2 regions of the Pectobacterium artocarpous genome follow, and region 1 is predicted to be linked to the other one. Evidence: predicted binding sites of a transcription regulator. Region 1 holds the regulator's gene; the other holds the start of a gene.
The links. The regulator ArgR, encoded in region 1, controls arginine synthesis, uptake and breakdown. The targets are predictions, from matches to a motif close to ANTGAATAAAAATACANT.
Positions count from the first base shown of each region.

Region 2: a site for ArgR is predicted at 5,287-5,304, ahead of argC (N-acetyl-gamma-glutamyl-phosphate reductase). Genes of this name have one in related genera too.

Region 1 is NZ_JBJXVK010000016.1:57,707-65,101, forward strand. It holds gene dnaG (DNA primase) at 1-896, opposite strand, end outside; gene rpsU (30S ribosomal protein S21) at 1,050-1,265, opposite strand; gene tsaD (tRNA (adenosine(37)-N6)-threonylcarbamoyltransferase complex transferase subunit TsaD) at 1,492-2,505, shown strand; gene argR (transcriptional regulator ArgR) at 2,572-3,042, opposite strand; gene mdh (malate dehydrogenase) at 3,512-4,450, shown strand; gene ACKQAD_RS11915 (helix-turn-helix domain-containing protein) at 4,517-4,780, opposite strand; gene ACKQAD_RS11920 (DNA-binding protein) at 4,968-5,354, shown strand; gene ACKQAD_RS11925 (DNA-binding protein) at 5,602-5,976, shown strand; gene ispB (octaprenyl diphosphate synthase) at 6,072-7,043, opposite strand; gene rplU (50S ribosomal protein L21) at 7,300-7,395, shown strand, end outside.
Region 2 is NZ_JBJXVK010000022.1:17,365-24,759, forward strand. It holds gene rmuC (DNA recombination protein RmuC) at 115-1,677, opposite strand; gene argH (argininosuccinate lyase) at 1,897-3,270, opposite strand; gene argB (acetylglutamate kinase) at 3,333-4,106, opposite strand; gene argC (N-acetyl-gamma-glutamyl-phosphate reductase) at 4,144-5,148, opposite strand; gene argE (acetylornithine deacetylase) at 5,351-6,502, shown strand; partial or broken gene ACKQAD_RS14750 (GntR family transcriptional regulator) at 6,574-6,645, shown strand; gene ppc (phosphoenolpyruvate carboxylase) at 6,984-7,395, shown strand, end outside.

The sequences.
Region 1 (7,395 bases):
CGAAATAGTAACTGAATGTGATCGGCGGTTGTTGAAGTACCCAGCGACGCTACCGCATAATCAATGCCAAACTGCGCCAGCGCCACCACATCCATATAGCCTTCAACAACCAAGAGCCGCTTTAGCTCTGCGTGGCTTTGCTGCGCTTCATACAGGCCATACAACTGGCGACCTTTGTGAAAAATCTCTGTTTCCGGCGAGTTAAGGTACTTTGGCGTACCGTCGCCTAATACTCGACCGCCGAACGCAATCACTCGCCCCCGTTTATCGCGGATGGGGAACATTACTCGCTCGCGGAAGCGATCGTACGTTCGGCCTTGATCGTTAGTCACCAGCATGCCAGCATCGTTCAATGTGCTGCGGTCATCATTATTGCGGCCAAAGCGTTTTAAGACGTTATCCCAGCCGGGCGGGGCAAAGCCGATCGCAAAATGGCTGATAACCTCTGCGCTTAAACCGCGCTGTTGCAGATACTGCGACGCTGGCGTACCGGCTGACTGGCTTAGTGCTTGTTGATAGAACCCGCTGAGCTGTCCCATCAATTCGTACAGACTTTGCCGCTGGTGACGCTCTAATTGGGTTGGGCCAGTGCCCCTTTCATAAGGCACTTCGAGGCCGTATTGGGTGGCCAGTTCTTCAATGGTTTCAACGAATTCGAGACGATCGTAATTCATCAAAAAGTCAATGGCGTTGCCGTGTGCGCCACAACCAAAACAGTGGTAGAACTGTTTGTCACCGTTTACGGTGAATGAGGGGGTTTTTTCGTGATGGAATGGACAGCACGCATGGTAGTTTTTGCCCTGCTTTTTCAGTTTGACGCGCGCGTCAATGAGATCGACGATGTCGGTACGCACCAGCAGGTCATTAATAAATACGCGTGGGATTCGTCCAGCCATAAGCCCCTGATGTATATCTTTCTGTAAGGTGGTTACATTGGATATAGCTTATAAACGACAACAAGCCGCGCTTCCTTTCGGAAAGCACGGCCTTCGTATGCAACTGCTAAGTCTGCGGATTAATCACGCGTTGGAGGGAAACCCTCCTGAAAATTAATACAGACGAGTGCGGCGTGCGTTTTCTCGAGCCAGTTTCTTAGCGTGGCGTTTCACTGCAGAAGCTTTAGCGCGCTTACGTTCGGTCGTTGGTTTTTCATAAAACTCACGACGACGAACTTCAGCCAAAACACCTGCTTTTTCACAGGAACGCTTGAAGCGACGCAGAGCTACGTCGAACGGCTCGTTTTCACGTACTTTAATTACCGGCATGTGCCTCTCACCTCAATAAATTCGGTTTGCCGCTGGCCTTGTGCCAGCCTTTTCAAAATGGTGCGGAATTCTACTGCAAACGTGGCGTCTTTGTAAAGCATTGCGGTGATCATAAAACACCCAGCCGTGGCCAGCGCAGAAATCAGGGCACTTATGATAGACTATCCACAGTTTGAAGCAAGCGGCATTCACCGGCGCTTGTATCGCTATCAACGTAGGAACAGCAATGCGCGTATTGGGTATCGAAACATCCTGTGATGAAACCGGCGTGGCTATTTATGACACCGAAGCCGGTTTACTCGCTAATCAGTTATACAGCCAGGTTAAATTACATGCGGATTACGGCGGCGTAGTGCCTGAGCTTGCCTCCCGCGATCACGTGCGTAAAACGGTCCCGTTAATTCAGGCGTCGCTGCGTGAGGCCGGATTACAGGCTGGCGATATCGATGGTGTGGCTTACACCGCTGGCCCTGGTTTGGTGGGCGCGCTATTGGTAGGCGCGACAGTAGGTCGCTCTCTGGCATTTGCCTGGGGTGTACCGGCGATCCCTGTACACCATATGGAGGGGCATTTGCTGGCGCCGATGCTGGAGGATAACCCACCGGCGTTTCCCTTCGTCGCGCTGCTGGTTTCTGGAGGCCATACACAGCTTATCAGTGTGACGGGCATTGGTGAATACCGTTTGTTGGGCGAATCGATTGATGACGCGGCGGGCGAAGCATTTGATAAGACGGCGAAACTGCTGGGGCTGGATTATCCTGGAGGCCCTATGTTGTCGAAAATGGCGCAGGCGGGTGATCCGCAGCGCTTTACGTTTCCTCGCCCAATGACCGATCGTCCTGGTCTGGATTTCAGCTTCTCTGGACTAAAAACGTTTGCTGCCAATACGATTCGTAGCAATGGCGATGACGATCAAACGCGTGCCGATATTGCCCGCGCATTTGAAGATGCCGTTGTAGATACGCTGGCGATAAAATGTCGTCGTGCGTTGGATGAAACTGGCTTTAAACGGCTGGTCATGGCGGGGGGCGTAAGCGCTAACCGGACGCTGCGCCAGCGTTTAGGCGACGTCATGGCGAAACGTGGCGGCGAGGTGTTTTATGCGCGTCCTGAATTCTGTACGGATAATGGCGCGATGATTGCTTATGCCGGCAGTGTTCGTCTGGTCCACGGGGCGAGTCAGACGCTGGGCGTATCTGTTAGACCACGTTGGCCGTTGGCTGAATTACCTGCGGTGTGAGTCTTTGGATGATAATCGCTACGTGTAGTTAGCCTACACGTAGCAAAAACAGTCGGGGCGCGTGAGTTACAGCTCTTGTTCGAAGAGCACCAGAATAGCTTCGTAAAGCTGTTTGACGCTGAAGCCTCTTGCCGGGGTGGTGAAGATAGTGTCATCCCCTGCTATGGTGCCGAGAATCCCTTCGGACTTCCCGAGCGAGTCCAGCAGGCGGGCAATGAGCTGTGCGGCTCCAGGGCTGGTATGGATGACGATGACCGCGTCGTTATAGTCTACGTCCAGCACAAGATTCTTCAACGGGCTGGATGTGGTAGGAACACCGAGTTCCGCTGGGAGACAATACACCATCTCCATCTTGGCATTACGTGTGCGCACGGCACCAAATTTTGTTAGCATGCGTGAGACCTTGGATTGGTTGATGTTTTCAAATCCTTCGTCTTGCAATGCCTGAACAATCTCACTTTGAGAACTGAACTTCTCTTCCTTTAACAGCGCCTTGAACGCTTTAACGAGGTCTTCTTGTTTTGTCGAATTTCGCATTCTGCACCGGATCAATTGTTATGGTTAATCCTTCTATTATGCAGTTGTGTGAATTTTTATGCAATTAAATTGCGTATAACTCCAGTCTATTTACTCAGATATGTGCTAGTCGCTGTTTTCACAAAAATTCGGTCTTCGAGTCGTCCGAAAAATGTGTCCTGCGTCACATAAAAGTAAATTAAATGTTATCAAAATGATGTTGTTTAGACGCCGTTGATCGGTGTAATGTAGCGCACAGGTTAATTGCTCGTGAATGAACACCGCATTATAGCTCAATAGCTTATTAACTTTACTTACCTTTCAAATGAATGGTTGTTTTTGATTTATTATTAGAGACATAGCGTATTTTTTGGCTCTCATGTCATTTGCAGAAAGATGAGTAGACTGATCTTATCCCCATTTTTATATTCTGTTTATAACCAAATGAATTCACGGCACTTTTTTATTTTACGATAATAAGGAGTTTAGGATGAAAGTTGCAGTTCTCGGAGCAGCAGGTGGTATCGGTCAGGCACTCGCACTCCTCCTCAAAACCCAGCTTCCTTCAGGTTCAGAACTATCCCTTTACGATATTGCTCCGGTCACGCCGGGTGTTGCTGTCGATCTGAGCCACATTCCTACAGCTGTGAAGATCAAAGGCTATAGCGGTGAAGATGCTAAACCTGCGCTTGCTGGTGCAGATATTGTGCTGATCTCCGCCGGTGTGGCACGTAAGCCAGGTATGGATCGCTCCGATCTGTTTAACGTCAATGCTGGCATTGTACGTAACCTGGTTGAACAAATTGCCGTTACCTGTCCGAAAGCGTGCATTGGTATCATCACCAACCCAGTGAACACGACCGTTGCCATCGCAGCAGAAGTGCTGAAAAAAGCGGGCGTGTATGACAAAAACAAACTGTTCGGTGTCACAACGTTGGATATCATCCGTTCCAATACATTCGTTGCTGAGCTGAAAGGCAAACAGCCGCAGGATATTAATGTGCCGGTTATCGGTGGACACTCTGGTGTGACGATTCTGCCACTGCTGTCTCAGGTGCCTGGCATCAGCTTCAGCGAGCAGGAAGTGGCCGATCTGACCAAGCGTATTCAGAATGCAGGCACCGAAGTTGTTGAAGCCAAAGCGGGTGGCGGATCGGCAACGTTGTCTATGGGTCAGGCTGCTGCACGTTTTGGTCTGTCTCTGGTACGTGCACTGCAAGGTGAAAGTGGCGTGGTGGAATGTGCATACGTTGAAAGTGATGGCGAGCACGCCCGCTTCTTTGCTCAACCTATTCTGTTAGGTAAAGACGGCGTTGTAGAGTGTAAAGACATCGGTGCATTAAGTGCTTTTGAGCAAAACGCGCTTAACAGCATGCTGGACACGCTGAAGCAAGATATTGAGTTGGGCGAGACGTTCATCAAGAACTAGTCATTGCGGTTGCTAACAATACGCAGAGTGAAAAGCCGGAGATGTCAATCTCCGGCTTTTCTTTTTTTAATCGGGACGGATGAGTTTTTTTCTGTCGATAAGCTCATTGGTTTCCGGATCATAGTACCGGCTGGGCCAAATCTCTGAAGGGTGAATATTCAACGCATCGGCAATAAGCCATTCCCCCTTGGGCCAGGGCCGTGAGAGCGCGTTAGCGAGTGTAGATGAGCTTAATCCGGCCGCTCGCGATACTGCCGCCAGCGTCGTGTTTTTCTTGCGCAGTGCAGCAATGATATCAGCGGGATGCCAGTCTTGTTTCCTTAAAATCATAATCCTTCCCTTATTTGCTATAAGACGACTGTAGATTAGTGGTATAAATAACGGATGTTAGTTATATGCCGAGCTAACATGACATTATTATTTGGAAATAATATAGCATCAATTTTCTTTAAATTTCTCAATTAATTTCCAAATGAGCGCGTTTTTGTTAGGGATGGCACTATCAGGATGAAAGGCAATGAAAAAAGAGTGGTTTGCTACCAGCGAATTGGTTGGAGTAGGCGGCCTTCCGAAATCAAGACAAGGATTGAATAAGCGCGCCCGTGAGGATGGATGGGAGAAGCGTCGCCGTAAAGGCGTCCAGGGAAGAGGAGTGGAGTACTCAATTCACAGTTTGCCGGATACGGTAAAAAAATCCCTATTACTCGAAATCGAGCCTTCCGCCTATTCGGCGAAGCAGCCTGCTGCCTTGGCAGTATGGATGCAGATTTATCAGCAACTATCTGAAAAAGAAAGAGATGCATTGATCGCTTATATCCTTCGAGTCGGCGTATCAAGTACGCTGAGCCAGTTGGGTATTATACCGTCGGATGAAGAACCTATCTCACCAATGGAGATTGACTGAGTCATCGAAAGTGGGTTTTCCGATTGCCAATCTGTGGTGAAGAAGGAACCTACATTTTCTTTCGGTTTACCGTATTGCTCTGGCCGTGATGTTTCAGCATTGCACTGGGTTTGATCATTTCTTTTATTGCTTAGGTGTATCGGTAACGTGTAAAAGTTAGCGGTTTAGGTAATTATAGTCTATTATATGGAAACTTTTGGGCGAGTTGACGTAATGCCTGTTCAAAACAAACAAGGGAGTGACGAGTATGGACAAAGAATGGTTTGCAACAAGTGAGCTGGTTGGAGTCGGTGGGTTACCTAAGTCACCGCAAGGACTAAACAAACGAGCGCGAGACGACGGTTGGGAAAAGCGCAGGCGGAAAGGGGTTCAAGGGCGTGGTGTTGAATATTCTATTCGCAGTTTGCCGAACGAGGTCAGGAATTCTCTGCTGGTAAAAGAGAATCCGCCAACAGAATATTATCGCATCGATAATGAGTCGACCCTGCTGTCATCGTGGGTGCATATTTTCCATCAACTTTCCGTTGATGAACGAACCCGCCTGATCAATTTCATTTTGCGTGAAGGGACGATAGCAGTGTTGTCTCGGCTGGATGATGTACCCATCGACCAGACTGCTTAGTCTGCGAACGAGTAGCGCTGCTTTGCAGCGCTACTTAGATTTCGTTAACTCAGTTATGGTTAACGATCTCATCAGAGCAATATCTCACACCACGATTAGAAATCACGCTGTACAGCTAAGTGGGCAAGGCCTTCGAGCGCTATGCGGTACGGTGTTTCTGGTAGCTGCTGTAATGCGCTGATTGCTTTATCTGCCTCTTCTTCAGCACGTTGGCGCGTATAATCAAGTGAGCCACATTGCTGCATGGTGGCAAGCACCAGTTCCAGCAGATGGCGCCCGTTTCCTTCTTCAATCGCTTTGCGAATTAGCGAGCTCTGTTCTGAATTACCATTACGCATAGCGTGCAGTAGCGGCAGTGTTGGTTTGCCCTCATTGAGGTCGTCGCCCGTGTTTTTGCCCAAGGTCTTGCCGTCTGCGCTGTAATCAAGCAGGTCGTCAATTAACTGGAACGCGGTGCCCAGGTAGCGGCCATAGTCCTGGAGCGCTTTTTCTTGCTCTGGCGTCGCGCCTGCGAGGATGGATGAGGATTGTGCAGCGGCTTCGAATAAACGTGCCGTTTTGCTGTAAATGACGCGCATGTAACTTTCTTCGGTAATATCCGGGTCGTTGCAGTTCATTAACTGCAAGACTTCGCCTTCCGCAATCACGTTTACCGCTTCGGACATCAGCGCCAGAACGCGTAACGATTCGAGGCTGGTCATCATTTGGAAGGCGCGGGTATAGATGAAATCTCCAACGAGTACGCTTGCCGCGTTGCCAAAGGCAGTATTAGCCGTCGCTTTACCCCGGCGCATGTCAGATTCGTCTACCACGTCATCATGTAGCAGCGTTGCGGTATGGATAAATTCGATCAGTGCGGCAACAGTGACATGTTTATCACCGTTATAATTGAGGGCTCTGGCGGCTAGAACAGCAATCATTGGGCGTATACGTTTTCCACCGCCGCTGATGATGTAATGTCCAAGTTGGTTGATCAAAACGACGTCGGAATTCAGTTGTTCAAGAATGACGTTATTAACAGCTGCCATATCCTGCGCGGTTAATGTTGTAATTTGTTTTAGATTCATGGTTTGTGCCAACGTATGTCTTCAACACTGCCGTAAGATTGCTGTTGCATATCGGCAAGATGGAACTTATTGCGCCGATTGTACTTGAAAAATGAGAGAGATAAACGGCAGTTCATACGTTGTATTCTTTTTCTTCACATCCGTTGATTATACACTTGTCATCCGCAGTATTTTTGCGTAGAATTCGCGCCCTATTATGAATGTTTATAGCGCACTCTGAAAACCTATGGTGGGTGCGCGGAAAGCGGAGTTTTATATGTACGCAGTTTTCCAAAGTGGTGGTAAACAACACCGAGTAAGCGAAGGTCAAACCGTTCGCTTGGAAAAGCTGGACATCGCAACTGGTGAAGCC
Region 2 (7,395 bases), on a different contig from region 1:
TCAAATTTCGGGTCTACCCATTTATGGTGAGAGTGTACCAGACCCGGATAAAAACCCCACTGCACTAATTTCTTTCGCATAGCCGCATGCCAAACCCACGAAATCCATACCCATTTAGTACGGGTGAACACGGGTAGAGAAGAGCGTTTCTCCTGCTTCACCTTCCGTTTTTACGGCAGGAGAGACAGCGTCGGGCGCGACAGAACCCGGTAATTCATCGCGTTCAGCGTGCTCATTGGCCGTTGCTTTTTCGGCCAATGACGGGCTGATCGTGCGTTTAATTTCGACCCCCAGCGCACGGAACCCCTCAGCCTGGCCAATAAGGTTACCACGCCCAGAGGAAAGTTTATTCATCGCCTGACGATAAGTGCCCTGCGCTTTATCCAGACTCTGTCCCATCGCTTCCATGTCATCGACGAACAACCGCAGTTTATCGTACAGCCGTGACGCTTTTTCAGCGATGTGCTGTGCATTGCGGCTCTGCTGTTCATAGCGCCATAGGTTATTAATGGTACGTAACGCCACCAGCAGAGTGGTCGGGCTGACCAGCATAATATTGTGCTTTAGCGCCTCGTTGATCAATTCGGGCTGGCGATCGATAGCAACCAGAAAAGCGGGTTCGACCGGAATAAACATCAGCACGTAGTCTAGCGAACGCAGCCCCGGAAGCTGCTGATAATCTTTGCTGCTCAGTTGCCGAATGTGGCTACGCACCGAGAGCAAATGTTCGTTCAGCGCCGTATTACGCTCGACATCATCGTCACTATTGAAATAGCGCTCATAAGCCACCAGCGACATCTTGGCATCAATCACGACATCTTTACCCTGCGGTAAACGCACAATGACATCCGGTTGCAGGCGGCTATTCGTCCCCGTCTGCACACTGACCTGCGTCTGATACTCATAGCCTTCACGCAGACCGGAGGCTTCCAGCACGCGGCTTAACACCACCTCGCCCCAGTTACCCTGCGTTTTATTATCGCCCTTCAGCGCTTTTGTCAGGTTGATGGCTTCATGTGCCATCTGCGCGTTCAACTGTTGCAAATTGCGGATTTCATGCGCCAGCGTGTGACGTTCGCGTGCTTCCGCACCAAAGCTGTCCTGAACCTGACGACGAAAACCATCAAGCTGCTCGCGCAGCGGCATCAACAACTTATCCAGGCTCTGTTTATTTTGCTCATCCACCTTGCGGCCACTGTGTTCAAAAATACGGTTCGCCAGATTCTCAAACTGCGTCGTCAACCGCTGTTCGCTATTGGCCAACAGCCTCTGCTTTTCTTCCGCCGCCATACGGGTTTCTTCCAGCCGAATGGTGACTTCCCGCAGTTCCGCTTCCTGTGCGCGGTTTATTTCACGCAGCGTTCGCAGTTCCTGATTGAGCTGCACGCACTCTGCACGAAGCTCACTCAACTGTTGCAGCTTTTCATGGCTGGCAGAGAGTTGCGCGTGAACTGTACGCAGTTCCAGCTCGTTTTGCCGCAACCGCTGTTCATCCTGCTGTTTTGCCTGCTGCTGCTCGCTGAGCGACTGTTGGGTCTGTTGTAACGTCTGCGCCAGCAGCCGCTGTTCGGTGTCATGCTGAGACAGCTTCCGCTGATGAATTAGGCTGACAATCAGCCACCCGATCAGTAGCCCTACCGCACCGCCGCCCAGACCATAAAATATGCTGATATCCACTTTGCCTCCGCAGGCCTTTCACGCTGTCGGTAAGGTAAAATGATACTGTATGGATGTCCAGAAACAATTCCAGTGGGGGGTACGCTGAGCAGAAAAATGCGAGCCGCATTCCATATAAACAAGGATAGATGATAATTTGCAGGAGAATCAGAGGGGTAACGTTGACATTCCCCCAACGCGGAACAGCAACGTTGGGAGAACTGAAACAGACGGGGCGACTTAAGCTAAGCGCTGTTTCGCATCACTGATCGCTTTCGCGACCTGCTGCGGTGACACGCCACCTTGTGCAGCACGCTTATCCAGACAGGATTGCAACGCCAGAATCGGGTATACATCCTCACCAATCACCGCACTGAATTTTTGCAGATCGGCCAGCGGCAACGCTTCCAGGGCTTTACCCTGACGAATGGCTTCTACCACCGCCTCACCCACGATATGATGCGCTTCACGGAACGGGACGCCTTTCGCAACCAGATAATCCGCCAGTTCGGTGGAGTTTGCGTAGCCTTGCTCGGCTGCTTCTTTACAGCGCGGACGCTTAATCTGAATGCCTTCCAGCACCAGACCTGCCATCATCAGGCAGTCGTGCCAGGTATCCAGCGCGTCAAACAGCCCTTCCTTGTCTTCCTGCATGTCTTTGTTATACGCCAGCGGCAGGCCTTTAAGCGTCATCATCATGCCGGTCAACGCCCCCTGTACGCGACCGCATTTACCACGAATCAGCTCCAGCGCATCCGGATTTTTCTTCTGTGGCATCAGGGAAGAACCGGATGTCACACGGTCAGACAGTTCAACAAACGCCGCTTCACCGCTGTTGAAGAAGATCAGATCTTCGGCAAAACGCGACAGGTGGATCATGCCGATCGAGGCATCGGATAGCAGTTCCAGTACATGATCGCGATCGGAAACCGTGTCCAGACTATTACGCGTAGCCGAGGCAAATCCTAACCAACCTGCCAGTTGCTCACGGTCAATCGGATAAGCCGTTCCCGCCAGCGCACCACAGCCCAGAGGGCTGACATCCAGACGCTTCAGCGTATCTTCCAGACGGCTTTCATCACGCGCCAGCATCTCATGGTAGGCCAGACACCAGTGGGCAAACGTCACCGGCTGTGCACGCTGCAAGTGGGTGTAGCCCGGCATCACCGCATCCTGATTCGCTTCCGCCGTCGTGACCAGCGCCTGACGCAGTTGGCGTACAGACAGCAGCAGCTCGGCAATCTGCGCCTTGCACCATAGCTTCAGATCGGTAGCGACCTGATCGTTACGGCTACGACCGGTATGCAGTTTTTTACCTAAATCACCGACTTTCTCAATCAGGCGCTGCTCTACCCAGCTGTGAATATCTTCTGCATCGCTTTGCAGGATCATCTCAGGCTCGGCTTGTACCTCAACCAGCAGCGCGTTCAGCGCCTGTTCCAGTTGCTGCTGTTCCTGTTCGTTGAGCACGTTAACCGTCACCAGCGCTTTCGACCAGCCGATCGAACCCACGATGTCCTGCTCCGCCAGACGGTAATCAAACCGCAGTGAGTCATTAAATTGTTTAAAACGCTGATCTGCTGCCTGACTAAACCGACCGCCCCACAAAGCCATAACTCTTACTCCTAAAAATATCATTCACGTTGGTATCGCATCATGCCATACCCAGAAACGACTTACGCCAGAATACGCGTACCAATCGCTACGCCGTTGAACAGCGCAGGGAGTTGCTCGGCATGACGCCAACTGGCGATATCAACCGGACGGCCCAGCGCACGAGCGGCATCCAGCGCGGCGTTGACCTTAACAATCATGCCGTCGGTAATGATGCCCTGAGCAATCAAGTGTTCGGCTTTCTCTGCCGTCATTTCAGCAATGCGCTGACCTTTACCGTCCAGAATGCCGCTCACGTCAGACAGCAGGATTAAATCCGCACCCAGCGTTTGCGCCAGCGCCGTCGCTGCCTGATCGGCGTTGACGTTCATCAGGTCACCCTGCGCCGTAATACCGATGGAGCTGACAACTGGCAGATAGCCCGCAGACAGCAGCGTGTTCAGCAGCGCAGGCGATCCCGCTTCCGCTTTACCCACAAAGCCCAGCGCTTCATCTAGCTGTGTGACCGTCGTGCTGCCGCCATCGCCCAGACACAAGCCGACCGCGTTGATGTCATGTTTCTTCGCCCATGACAGCAGCGTCTTATTCGCGGAACCCGCCAGCGCGCCGGTGATGATGTCGATCTGATCGGCAGGCGTGACACGCAGGCCGTTTTTCTTCACGACGGGCAACGCCAGTTTCTTCATCAGGTCATCCACCAGACAGCCGCCACCGTGCACAATCACCAGCGGACGCTGATGTTCCCGGCGGTAAGCCACCAGCGCGGTGAACAGACGTTCCAGCGCTTCTTCGCTATCCAGTAAAACGCCACCTAATTTGATAATTAACGGATTCATTATGCTTCACGCCTCGAAATGTCGGGACCAGTAGTCATTAAATTAACGATTGGGTTTCAGGGAAACCAAAACGAATGTTCATGCATTGCACAGCCTGTGCTGCCGCGCCTTTCAGCAGATTATCTTCGGTTGCCACCACGATCAGGTGCTCACCGTCAACGGAGAAACCGATATCGCAGAACGGCAGGCCGACAACGGATTTCAGCGCCGGAACGCCCTTATCGTACAGGCGAACCAGCGGCTTATCGTGATAAGCAGTGTGATAGGCTTCGGCGACATCCTGCGGGGTTACACCCGGTTGCAGGCGACAGGTGATGGTTTCCAGAATGCCGCGAGCAAAGTTGCCCAAATGCGGTGTAAAGATCACTGGCGTACCGAGGTGCATTGAAATTTCAGGTTCATGGCGGTGGTTGAAAATGCCATAGGGTTGCAGGCTGACTTCACAGAAGCTGCTAGTCATCGACGCTTTACGCCCCGCCCCGCTCACGCCGCTGACGGCATTAATCACTGGCCACTGTGCCGGATTCAGCAGTTGTGCATCCAGCAGCGGCTTCAGCGCCAACTGCGCAGCCGTGGGATAACAGCCCGGCACGGCAACCAGCTGTGCGTGTTTTACGCTTTCCGCACGCCATTCGGCCAGCCCGTAAACCGCTTTTGCCAGCCAGTCAGGGTGCTGATGTTCAAAACCATAATAGCGACGATAAAATTCAGCATCCTGTACGCGGAACGCGCCGGACAAATCAAAAACCGTACAGCCTGCCGCCAGAAAAACAGGGGCCAGATCGTGGCTGACTTTGTGGTCGGTCGCCAGAAAAACGACATCCACGCCTTTCGCTGCTTCTTCAGCATCGGTCAGCGGTTTTACCGGTACATCAATGATACCTTTGAGCTGCGGATGTAAATCAGAAATCAATTTTCCTGCATCGACACTTTGCGCAGAAACCATCAAAGCGGTTATGTTCATCTGTGGGTGACGGTTCAGGTAGAGCGCAAGCTCCGCGCCGGTATAACCACTTGCACCAACAATCAGCGTATTCAGCATGGGATCCGTATACCTTCTTACTTATCTATGAAACAGGTAACAGGGCTCACCAGCGTCGGTACGCAGTTCACCCGCGAAGCTCAGTGAAAGTGACGAATCGCCATCGCCTTACCTTTGGGTTTCCTTTCACCGCGCATTATTGTATTTTTATTCACAATAAATGCATGAATATTGATACTATCCTAACCAGAGGCTGTCAACAGTGAAGATGAATTTACCCCCTTTTATTGAGCTATATCGGGCACTAATCGCTACACCGTCCATCAGTGCCACCGACAGCGCGCTCGATCAAAGTAATCAAGCGTTAATCAACCTGCTGGCAGGCTGGTTCGGCGATCTCGGCTTCCATGTTGAAGTCCAGCCGGTTCCCGGCACCCTCAATAAATTTAATATGCTAGCGCGAATAGGTGAAGGAAAAGGCGGTTTATTGTTGGCAGGGCATACCGACACCGTGCCGTTCGACGACGGCCGCTGGACGCGCGATCCTTTCACGCTGACCGAACACGGCAATAAGCTGTACGGTCTGGGTACCGCGGATATGAAAGGGTTCTTTGCCTTTATTCTTGATGCCTTGCGCGATATCGATCCAACCAGGCTGACAAAGCCACTCTATATTTTAGCGACGGCAGATGAAGAAACGACGATGGCCGGTGCCAAGTATTTCTCCGAATCCACGCAAATTCGTCCAGACTGCGCCATCATCGGCGAGCCGACCTCGCTGCAACCGGTTCGTGCCCACAAAGGCCATATGTCCAACGCCATCCGTATTCAGGGGCAGTCCGGTCACTCCAGCGATCCTTCACGCGGCGTGAACGCGATTGAGCTGATGCACGAAGCGATTTCCCACCTGCTGGTGCTGCGCAACACCCTACAGGAACGCTACCACAATCCAATTTTCCACATTCCTCACCCCACCATGAACCTTGGCCACATTCACGGTGGCGATGCTGCGAACCGTATCTGCGGCTGCTGTGAACTGCATATGGATATTCGTCCGCTGCCGGGCATTACGCTTAACGATCTGAACGGGCTGCTGTCAGAAGCGCTGGAACCCGTCAGCCAGCGTTGGCCGGGTCGGTTGACCATCAGCGAACTGCATCCGCCGATTCCCGGCTATGAGTGCCCGCCCGATCACCGTCTGGTATCGGTGGTGGAAAATCTGCTGGGAACGAAAACGGAAATCGTGAACTACTGCACCGAAGCGCCGTTTATTCAGGCGCTGTGCCCGACGCTGGTTCTGGGGCCGGGATCGATCGAACAGGCGCACCAGCCGGATGAATATATTGACACCAAATTTATCAAACCGACGCGGGAGCTGATTTCGCAGGTGATTCATCACTTCTGCCACCACTGATCCGATGAAAGCGGCCTTGTCAGCGACGCTGGCAGGGCTATTTTGAGACAGTCCATGAAAAGAAAGATTTCATCGCCCAGGATTTACTGAGAAAAATCTATCAGCACACCGATCCACTGCCGGAAAAGCTGCCATGTCCCCGCATTTCAGCTATGCGGTCTTCAGTGTGACTCCCCCAACTCTGCTTTCTTTGAAAAGTTCAGCTCCGCCAAGACGAGGTACACAATAAGTGTGCCGAATAACGTAGCCAACGCACATGCAACTTGAAGTATGACGAGTATATAAGTTGCCCTAATATCCGCGCCCTTGTAATTAAATTTCACAAATTGCCAAGCCCGCCTTAATGCAAGTACAAAGAATAAGGAGAAGAAAGAATCGTCAATTGACGAACTCGCCTTATCGTGGCTAGATGGATACAGTGCGTAAAAATATGTCAAGTGAAATAAACTTACAAAAATGGTAGGGATGGGTCAGGGTAACTATGAACGAACAATATTCCGCAATGCGCAGTAACGTCAGTATGCTCGGCAAACTGCTCGGCGATACCATCAAGGAAGCACTGGGTGAAAACATCCTTGATAAAGTCGAAACAATCCGCAAGTTGTCAAAATCTTCCCGCGCAGGTAATGAAAAACATCGTCAGGAGTTGCTGACCACGCTGCAAAACCTGTCTAACGATGAGCTGTTGCCCGTTGCTCGCGCATTCAGCCAGTTCCTTAACCTGACGAACACCGCCGAGCAATATCACACAATCTCACCGCATGGTGAGGCGGCGAGTAATCCGGCACAGCTTTCCAACGCCTTTGAGCGCCTGAAAGCAAGCAAAGATCTGACCGAACGCGATATCCGCGATGCCGTGGAATCACTGTCGATCGAACTGGTGCTGACCGCCC